Regions from separate parts of the Microbacterium sp. KKR3/1 genome, predicted to be linked through region 3. Evidence: predicted binding sites of a transcription regulator. Region 3 holds the regulator's gene; each other region holds the start of a gene.
What was found. The regulator LexA, encoded in region 3, represses DNA repair genes until DNA is damaged. The targets are predictions, from matches to a motif close to TCGAACANNTGTTCGA.
Positions count from the first base shown of each region.

Region 1: the regulator LexA is predicted to act here: its motif matches at 1,426-1,441, upstream of recA (recombinase RecA).
Region 2: the regulator LexA is predicted to act here: its motif matches at 1,898-1,913, upstream of LVJ59_RS15610 (HNH endonuclease signature motif containing protein).

Region 1 covers NZ_JAJSDW010000001.1:697,862-701,135, reverse strand. Annotated here, with positions in the region: gene pgsA (CDP-diacylglycerol--glycerol-3-phosphate 3-phosphatidyltransferase) at 1-189, shown strand, start outside; gene LVJ59_RS03435 (CinA family protein) at 186-674, shown strand; gene LVJ59_RS03430 (helix-turn-helix domain-containing protein) at 816-1,124, shown strand; gene LVJ59_RS03425 (DUF3046 domain-containing protein) at 1,145-1,369, shown strand; gene recA (recombinase RecA) at 1,636-2,685, shown strand; gene LVJ59_RS03415 (regulatory protein RecX) at 3,123-3,274, shown strand, end outside.
Region 2 covers NZ_JAJSDW010000003.1:151,785-155,058, forward strand. Annotated here, with positions in the region: gene LVJ59_RS15600 (ABC-F family ATP-binding cassette domain-containing protein) at 1-921, opposite strand, end outside; gene LVJ59_RS15605 (spermidine synthase) at 992-1,840, shown strand; gene LVJ59_RS15610 (HNH endonuclease signature motif containing protein) at 1,943-3,256, shown strand.
Region 3 covers NZ_JAJSDW010000003.1:35,312-38,585, forward strand. Annotated here, with positions in the region: gene LVJ59_RS15040 (histidinol-phosphate transaminase) at 1-384, opposite strand, end outside; gene LVJ59_RS15045 (LysM peptidoglycan-binding domain-containing protein) at 429-797, opposite strand; gene lexA (transcriptional repressor LexA) at 1,085-1,771, shown strand; gene metE (5-methyltetrahydropteroyltriglutamate--homocysteine S-methyltransferase) at 1,935-3,274, opposite strand, start outside.

The DNA.
Region 1 (3,274 bases), on a different contig from region 3:
AAGATCAAGACGGCGTTCCAGGGCGTGGCCCTGGGATGGGCGTTGCTTCCCCTGCATGTCCTCATCGGTCTCGAAGCATGGACACTGGTGACGTTCATCCTGATGATCATCGTCTTGCTGCTGACCGTGGCGAGTGGGATCGACTACATCGTGGCGCAGGTGCGCGGATCGCGGCAGAAGAGGGCATGAGCGAGACGAGCGCCGCCGCCGTTCTGTCGGCGCTCGACGAACGCGGGTGGACACTGGGAGTGGCGGAGTCCCTCACCGGCGGGGCGCTGTGCGCAGAAATCGTCTCCATCCCCGGAGCCTCCGCCGTTCTCCTCGGCGGTGTCGTGGCCTATGCGACCTCCGTCAAGGCGACGGTGCTCGGCGTCGACGCCGAGCTTCTCGCCATGCGCGGTCCGGTGCACCCCCAGGTCGCGCTGGAGATGGCCGGGGGTGTGCGGCGAGTGGTGAGCGTAGACGATCGGCCTGCGGATGTCGGGGTGTCCACCACTGGGATCGCGGGACCGGATTCGCCGGACGGGCAGCCCGTCGGTACCGTGCACATCGGTATCGTGACGCCGAACGGGGCGCAGGCGAGAGAATTCCGCTTCCGCGGCGACCGGGATTCGATCCGGGCGCAGACGGTGGCTGCGGCGCTCGAAGCATTGCTCGACCTGGTCGCGGAATAGTGTCCGCCCCGGTCTGGTTATCAATGATGTGCTCACATTCAAACCACAGAGTGCAGGGGTAGATTTCGTGCAGGCCAGGCGTACTAGACTGGCTGTCCTATCGGGGGAGACCCCGAACGACCACACGGGGAGGAGGTTCCGATGATTCTTGTGCGACAGGAAATCGGCGATGTGCTGAGGGACTTCCGCCTGCAGAAGGGGCGCACGCTCCGGCAGGTTGCAAGCAAGGCGTCGGTTGCGCTCGGCTACCTCAGTGAGGTCGAGCGTGGGCAGAAGGAAGCGTCGAGCGAGATCCTCGCATCCGTCGCCGATGCTCTCGATGTGCCCATCTCGACGATCATGCGCGAGGTCGGAGACCGCATCTCGGTTCTCGAGGGCATCCAGGTCTTCCCGGACGTCGTTCCGGACGACCTCGTGGCGTCGGTCGAGCCTCAGCTCTCGTTGCACTGAGCAGGGTGCCGGAGTGAACGATGCGTCGTAGCGAGTTTCTGCGCGCGGTCGACACCGAGTTCCAGGCACGAGCATCGTCATTGGTGAACGATCTCGGACTCTCGGCTCTTCGTGGTCGCACGGCGCTCGAGGCGTTGGCCGACGGGACACCGCCCCGTGAGATCTGGCTCGCGCTGTGCGTGGAGATGGACGTCCCGGAGAACCGGCGTCACGGTGTCGGCCGTCTGGAGCCGCGCGGGCACTGACTCCGTCGGCGATGTCCGCGGGTTACGGCACACGGTGTGCGATCGGCGGCGTGTCGTCGAATATTCGTTCGAAGAGAGCGTAGTCTTCTGCACAGGTGGTTCAGAGCTGTGATTGTCCACCGAACGTGAGTTTGCCGAGACGATGTCGGTGGCCCCTCGTACGGTGGAGAACAAGCCGAAGAGCCATACGCCTTGTCGGAGAGTCACTCCCAACCGGGAGGGCCGCGACAGCCTACAGGCGGCACCGCGCGCAGAAGGAGCACATCATGCCATCACCCGCAGACCGCGAGAAGTCCCTCGAGACCGCCCTCGCCCAGATCGACCGTCAGTTCGGAAAGGGCTCGGTCATGCGGCTGGGCAGTGATGAGCGCGCCCCCGTTGCGGTCATCCCGACCGGCTCCATCGCGCTCGACGTCGCCCTCGGCGTCGGCGGACTCCCGCGTGGTCGAATCGTCGAGATCTACGGACCGGAGTCCTCGGGTAAGACCACGCTGACGCTGCATGCGATCGCGAACGCACAGCGCGCCGGCGGTATCGCGGCCTTCATCGACGCGGAGCACGCTCTCGACCCCGACTACGCAGCAAAGCTCGGTGTCGACATCGACGCGCTCCTGGTGTCGCAGCCCGACACCGGTGAGCAGGCGCTCGAGATCGCCGACATGCTCGTTCGATCCGGGGCGATCGACCTGATCGTCATCGACTCCGTCGCCGCGCTCGTGCCGCGCGCCGAGATCGAGGGAGAGATGGGTGATTCGCATGTGGGTCTGCAGGCTCGACTCATGTCGCAGGCGCTTCGCAAGCTGACCGGTGGCCTGAACCAGACGAACACCACGATGATCTTCATCAACCAGCTCCGCGAGAAGATCGGTGTCTTCTTCGGCTCGCCCGAGACCACGGCCGGTGGTAAGGCATTGAAGTTCTACGCGTCCGTCCGGATGGACATCCGTCGTATCGAGACGCTGAAAGACGGGACCGATGCTGTCGGTAACCGCACCAGGGTCAAGGTCGTGAAGAACAAGATGGCTCCGCCTTTCAAGCAGGCGGAGTTCGACATCCTCTACGGCGTCGGCATCTCACGCGAAGGCAGCCTGATCGATTTCGGCGTCGAGCATGCCATCGTCAAGAAGTCGGGCTCGTGGTACACCTACGACGGCGACCAGCTCGGGCAGGGCAAGGAGAACGCCCGTACGTTCCTGCTGAACAACCCCGATATCGCTCTCGCGATCGAGACGCAGATCAAGCAGAAGCTCGGTATCGGTGCGCAACTCGTCGCTCCTGACGCCGCTGACGAGCTCGCCGAGCGTCGTCCGGCCTGATGAATGACACACGTGGGGGCGATTCCGAGCGGATCGCCCCCATCATTCCTCTCTTCGGCGGTGCTCGCCCTCAGGGCGACCCCGGCCGGAGCGCTGCGGTAGGAAGCGACGTCGCCTCGGAAGCCGAGCCCGGCCACACGAACGACGCCGGAGCGTGGCGATCGACGTGGGACACTCCGTCTCGCGGATCCGCGCTCGGGACGACGTCCGATGCGGGCACGCCCAGTGACCGCCATCCCGCCCGACGAGCATCTGCGAGGCCGGGAGCCGGGCGAGCAGGCGAGGCGAGCTCAGGGCCCCGTCTCCATGCGCTCGACACATCCAACGAGGCGTCGGGTGGCGACGAGGTTGATCCGGACGAGGCCCGTACCGCGGCCGAGGAGTCGCTCGTACGGAAGCTGCGAGCCCGCTCACTGTCGGTTTCCGAAGCGCGTCAGATGTTGCGGGGACACGAGCTCGACAGCGCCACGATCGACGAGGTGATCGAAGACTTCGGACGCCGAGGCTACCTCGACGATGCCGCTCTCGCCGAGGTTCTGGTGACGTCGGGAGTGGAGCGGAAAGGGCAGGGGCGAGTCGCACTCTCCCG
Region 2 (3,274 bases), 120 kb from region 3:
CAGCACGACCTTCTCGCCGCCGTCCGCCGTCGGGTAGGTCACCCCGACGTCGAGCAGATCGACCACGTCCTTTCCCAGCCGCGAGACCGCGAGGGACTGCAGCGACACCTTGTCGCGGATCTCCGGCACGTCGGCGATCAGCTCGTTGGCCGCGTCGATGCGGAACTTCGGCTTGGCCGTGCGGGCGGGAGCGCCGCGACGGAGCCACGCGAGCTCCTTCTTGGCGAGGTTCTGGCGCTTCGCCTCGGTCGCCGCCGCCATGCGGTCGCGTTCGACGCGCTGCAGGATGTACGCCGCGTAGCCGCCCTCGAAAGGCTCGACGATCCGGTCGTGCACTTCCCATGTCTCGGTACTGATCTCGTCGAGGAACCACCGGTCGTGGGTCACGACCATGAGGGCCCCGGCGTTCGGCGACCAGCGCTTCTTGAGATGCCCCGCGAGCCAGGTGATGGCCTCGACGTCGAGGTGGTTGGTCGGCTCATCCAGCGCGATGACGTCCCAGTCTCCGGTGAGGAGCTTGGCGAGCGAGACCCGGCGCCGCTGACCGCCGCTGAGGGAGCCGATCTCCGCGTCCCAGGGCAGGTCGGTGAGCAGTCCTTCGATGACGTCGCGGATCCGCGCGTCGCCGGCCCACTCGTACTCCGGGGTGTCCCCGACCACAGCGGCGCTGATGGTCAGGTCGTCGGGGAGGGTGTCCGCCTGATCGAGCACACCGATACGCGTGCCGCCGCGCACCGTGACGCGGCCCGAGTTCGGTTCCTTGATCCCCGCGAGCATGCCGAGAAGACTCGACTTGCCGTCGCCGTTGCGGCCCACGATTCCGATGCGATCACCCTCTTCGATGCCGAGGGTCACGGAGTCGAAGACGACCCTGGTCGGGTATTCGAGATGCAGGGCTTCAGCCCCGAGAAGATGTGCCATGTTCCTTCCAGGGTAGTCGCGCGCGGTCGGCGTGTTCTCCGACCTGCTCCCCGCGATCTAAGATCGACGGGTGCCGAAGAGTCGCCGGGTGTTCTCCCTTCTGCTCGAGGATCGCAAGGCGAAGCTGGTGCAGTCGAGAAGGCGGCCCGGTCGCTACGAACTCAGCGTCGACGGAATCCCGCAGTCCGTCGTCTCGATGACCGACCCCACCGATCTCGAATACGACTACACGCAGCACATCGCCAGAGTGATGGATGCTGCCGCTGAGCCCAGTGCGCCGCTGTTCACCGTGCACCTGGGAGCCGGCGCCCTCACGCTGGCACGCTACGTCGAAGCCACGCGCGCCGGATCGCCGCAGCTCGTGGTCGAGTTCGAGCCCACCCTCTACGAGGCGGTGATCGCCGCGCTGCCGCTGTCTCCGGGCACCGATCTGCGCGTCATCTTCGGTGATGCGCGCGCAGTCGCGGACGCGGAGCTCGCCGGCGAGTGGATGGGTGCGCGGTTCACGGTCGTCGATCTCTGGGATGCCGCCGTCATCCGGCATCGCGTGGCCAGCCAGGAGTTCTACCGCCGTGTCGCCGCGCGCTCCGCAGCGGGGGGAGTCGTGGCGGTAAACCTGCTCGACGGACATCCCTTCGAGTACTCACGGCGACAGGCAGCCACCCTGCGCACGGTGTTCGACCATGTCGCCGTCGTCCTCGACGCAGAACCGAACGATGACGAAGGCCCGCTCGGCAACGTCGTCGTCTTCGCGAGCGATGAGCCGCTCGCCGTCGCGACGAACCCCGATCTCCTCGGCGTGCCGCACCCGCATACCCTCCACGGCGGCGCGCTGACCTCGTGGATCGCCGGCGCGCGCATCATGACCGATGCGGACGGCACCGACTCCCCCGACCCCGATGACCCGATCTGGGACTAGCACCGCCCGTTGATCGCGTTCGTCACCGTTTCGTGACCCCGGAGACGTGAATCTCGATCGAATCTATCTTCGAATGTCGGTGGTCGGTGATGGACTGAAGTCATGACCGCACTGCTCGACGCGACCGATTCCCAGATGGCGATGCTCGCCGATCTGGTCGCGTCGCTCGAGGCCGCGGAGAGCACTCTGAGCAGCATGCAGGCGGCCCGCGACGGCATGCTCGCGATGGCCGGACGCCTGGCCGTCGACATCGCCCGCGGCGCCGCCCACCCCGATCACGGCGACATGGCGATCCGCACGGTCGCTGCCGAGATCGGCGCTGCGCAGCACCTGAGCGACCGCACGATCGAGCGCAAGATGGCCGAGGCCACGTGGCTCGTCGAGCGATTCCCGGCGGTATGGGAGGCGCAGGGCGAAGGGCGCATCAGTGCCGCGCACTCCCGGGTCATCGTCGAGGCGGGCGCGCATCTCGACGAGGCTGCGGATCGCGCCGCCTACGCCGCGGAGGCCATGGAGGTCGCCGTGACGGAATCCCCGAATCGGCTTCGGCGGATCGTGCGGCGTCTTGCCGAGCGGTTCCAGGAGCGCACTCTCACCGAGCGGCATCGCGATGCCCGCGAGCTGCGCCGCGTGTGGGTGAAGGACCTCGACGACGGGATGGCCGAGCTGGGGGCGCGCGGACCCGCGGTCCTCCTGCACGGCATGCTCGACCGGCTGTCGCAGATGGCGCATGCGGTGAAAGAGGAGAATGCACGAGCGGCACAGGATGCTTCAGCCGCCGGACTCCCCGCCGACAACCGCACGGTCGATCAGTTGCGCGCCGATCTGCTCGCCGACCTCGTTCTCACAGGATCCCCCGCGGGCCATGACACGGCGGACAGCCTGCTGGGCGAGGTCCGCGCCCGCGTCGAGGTCACGGTGCCGGTGCTCACTCTGATGGACGATGACGCTCCGACGACCTCATCACCGGCCGAGCTCGACGGAACGATCCCCATCGACGTCACGACCGCTCGCACGCTGGCAGGTTCCGCGACCGGCTGGGACCGCGTGCTGACGCATCCGATCTCCGGCGAACTTCTCGCTGTCGACCGCTACCGCCCGAGCGAACATCTCCGGCGACATCTCCGCGCGCGGGACCAGAGGTGCCGGTTTCCCGGATGCGGGATCACGGCGCGCAAGTGCGACCTCGACCACAATCATGCGGCCTCGACCGGAGGGGCGACGGCCGACGGAAACCTCGCCGCCTTCTGCCGACGACATCACATGCTCAAACACCACTCCCCCTGGCACGTCGACCAGACCTCGGGCGGCGTGCTGGAGTGGACGAGCCCGACCGGTCGCACGTACATCGACCGGCCGCCTCCGCAGAACACTGTGACCTTCACGAGTGCCGATCCGGTGACCGCACCGTTCTGAGCGCCTCCCGGGCATGTG
Region 3 (3,274 bases):
CGCGATGAGCGGATACATCGAGTACGTGGGCGCGAACCCGAAAGCGGTGCGCCCGGGTCCTCCGAATGCCTGCAGGATGTGCTGCAGCACCTCGTTCGATCCGTTGCCCGCCCAGATCTGGTCGGCGGTGAGCCCATGACCGAGGTAATCCGCGAACGCCTCGCGAAGCGTCGTGAACTCCCGGTCCGGATACCGGTTCACATCGCGGATCGCCACCGCGATGTCGTCGAGGATGTCACTCGCGACCGCCTCCGGGATCGGATGAGTGTTCTCGTTGACGTTGAGAGCGACCGGGAGAGGGGCCTGCGGGGCACCGTACGGCTTCAGCCCGCGAAGGTCGTCACGGAGCGGCAGATCGTGGAGGGAGAGCGTCACCCTTCCCATGCTAGGCCGCCGGTCGGGCGGATGACGCACATCGCGGTGAGGGCTCAGTCCACGTACTGCGCCGGGATCGCGAGCTCCTGACCGATCTGGAGCTCGCCACCACGGAGCACGTTCATCCGGCTGATCTCTCCGATGACGACGCGCGGGTCGGCATTCGGCGCGACCGAGGTGGCAATCGACCACAGGGTGTCCCCGGGCAGGACCGTCAACGTCTCGACACTCGCGGCGGGAGCATCGACACCGGAGGCGATGGCGCTGCCACCGCTGAGTGCCGCGAAAGCGATTCCGATGGCCAGCGGCACCGAGGCGAGAGCCAGCAGCACACCGCGACCCCGTGCCGTCAGCCGCAGTCGCGTGTGGGGGCGTGCGGGTGCCGGGAGGATCGTTGCGGTGCTGACGCTGATGCTGCTCATGTCGTGCTCCTTAGCCTGTCTCGGGGCGATGGGCCCGGAGGAAGTTGGCGTAGCGTTCGCATTCCCGTCTCGGCCGGGAGCCGTGAATGCGAAGCTACGTTCCGAAGATATCTTCGAGTTCGAACATCTGTCAAGTGTTCTTCGAAACCGGAAACGCGATTCGCCCGACACGCTCGAACAGATCTTCCAGATCGGACTGTTTCTCGGATACGGTTTCGATGAGAACACCACACCACGGGCCTCCGACATTCGAAGAGCGACGTCGGATCACGCACTTAAGGAGCACCATGAGCGAGTACTCAGCCCCCGAGTCGGAGGCACCGCGGACCCGCCGTCGCAAGAGCCTGAGCCCGAAGCAGATGGCGATCCTCGAGGTCATCCAGAATTCGATCGCCCACCACGGGTACCCGCCGAGCATGCGGGAGATCGGTGACGCCGTCGGCCTCAAGTCACTCTCGAGCGTGACGCACCAGCTCGGACAGCTCGAGCTCAGCGGCTACCTGCGCCGCGACCCCGGGAAGACGCGCGCGATGGAGGTCCTGATCGATCTGCCCGGTGCGAGCGGCGAGAACCCTGCCGATGTCGCGACCCCCGTCGGCGATGCCGCGCTCGTACCCCTGGTCGGGCGCATCGCCGCGGGTGTGCCGATCACGGCGGACCAGCAGGTGGAGGAGATCTTCCCCCTGCCACGCCAGCTGGTCGGCAAGGGCGACCTGTTCATGCTCAAGGTCTCCGGTGAGTCGATGATCGACGCCGCGATCTGCGATGGCGACTGGGTGGTCGTCCGCTCCCAGAACAATGCGGAGAACGGGGAGATCGTGGCCGCGATGCTCGACGGGGAGGCCACCGTCAAGGTCCTGCGCCGTCGCGACGGGCACACCTGGCTGCTGCCCCGCAACTCGTCTTTCGAACCGATCCTCGGTGATGAGGCCGTCGTGCTCGGCAAGGTCGTGGCCGTGCTCCGAGCGGTCTGACGTGCTCCTCTGACCGTCGAGGCCCCCGCTGACCGTCGAGGCCCCCGCCCAGATACGTTTCTGAGAGGGGGCCTCGACGCTGGGCGGGGGTGTCGACCCGCTGCGGGGGTGTCGACCCGCTGCGGGGGTGTCGACCCTGCGCGAGGGTGTCGTCGCGGGGTGGCTACGCCCGGACGCTCACGTCCTCACGCACCCGGCGCGTCGCCTCGACGATGTTGCGCAGCGAGGCGGTCGTCTCGTCGTAGCCGCGGGTCTTCAGGCCGCAGTCCGGGTTCACCCAGAGCTGACGTGTCGGGATCTCCTCCACCGCGCGACGCAGCAGCGACTCGACCTCCTCGACCGTGGGCACGCGCGGCGAATGGATGTCGTAGACGCCCGGACCGATGCCGTGGTCGAACCCGACCTCGGCGATGTCGGCGACGACCTCCATGCGACTGCGCGCCGCCTCGATCGAGGTCACGTCGGCATCGAGCGCCCGGATCGCATCGATCACGACACCGAACTCGGAGTAACAGAGGTGCGTGTGCACCTGGGTACCCGCAGCGGCACCACCGGTCGCGAGTCGGAACGAGTCGACGGACCAGCGGAGGTACGCGGGCTGGTCCGCCTTCTTCAGCGGCAGGAGTTCACGCAGCGCGGGCTCGTCGACCTGGATGATCGCGATGCCGGCAGCCTCCAGGTCCGCGATCTCATCGCGCAGCGCCAGCGCGACCTGGTTCGCGGTCTCACCGAGCGGCTGGTCGTCGCGTACGAACGACCAGGCGAGGATCGTCACGGGACCCGTGAGCATGCCCTTCAGGTGCTTGCTCGTCAACGACTGCGCGTAGGCGGACCATCCCACGGTGATCGGAGCCGGTCGCGAGACGTCGCCCCAGAGGATCGACGGACGTGTGGCCCGGGATCCGTACGACTGGACCCAGCCGTGCTCGGTCACGGCGAAGCCATCGAGGTTCTCGGCGAAGTACTGCACCATGTCGTTGCGCTCGGGCTCACCGTGGACCAGCACATCGAGCCCGAGGTCCTCCTGCAGAGAGACGACGCTGGCCACTTCGCGACGCAGGAAGTCGTCGTAGTCCTCGGCGGGGATCTCGCCACGCGTGAACCGGGCGCGCGCACGCCGGATGTCGCCGGTCTGCGGGAAGGAGCCGATCGTCGTCAACGGCAGCACGGGCAGGCCGAGCGCCTCCTGCGCGGTCTCACGCTCCTCGTACCCGACGCGGGAGAAGTCGGCCGTGCTGAGCGCGCGATCGCGGACGGCACCGTCACGAACGCCCGGTGCGGCGAGACGATCAGCCAGGGCCGCGGACGACGCGTCGAGCTCGGCGGCGATCGACGCGCGGCCGACGCTGAGTCCCCGTGCGAGCACACCGACCTGCTCGACCTTCTGGTCGGCGAACGCCAACCACGAGACCAGACGCTCGTCGAGCCGGGACTCGTCGGTCACATCGTGGGGCACATGCAGCAGCGACGTCGACGTCGACGCGGACACGGCCGCGCCGAGCG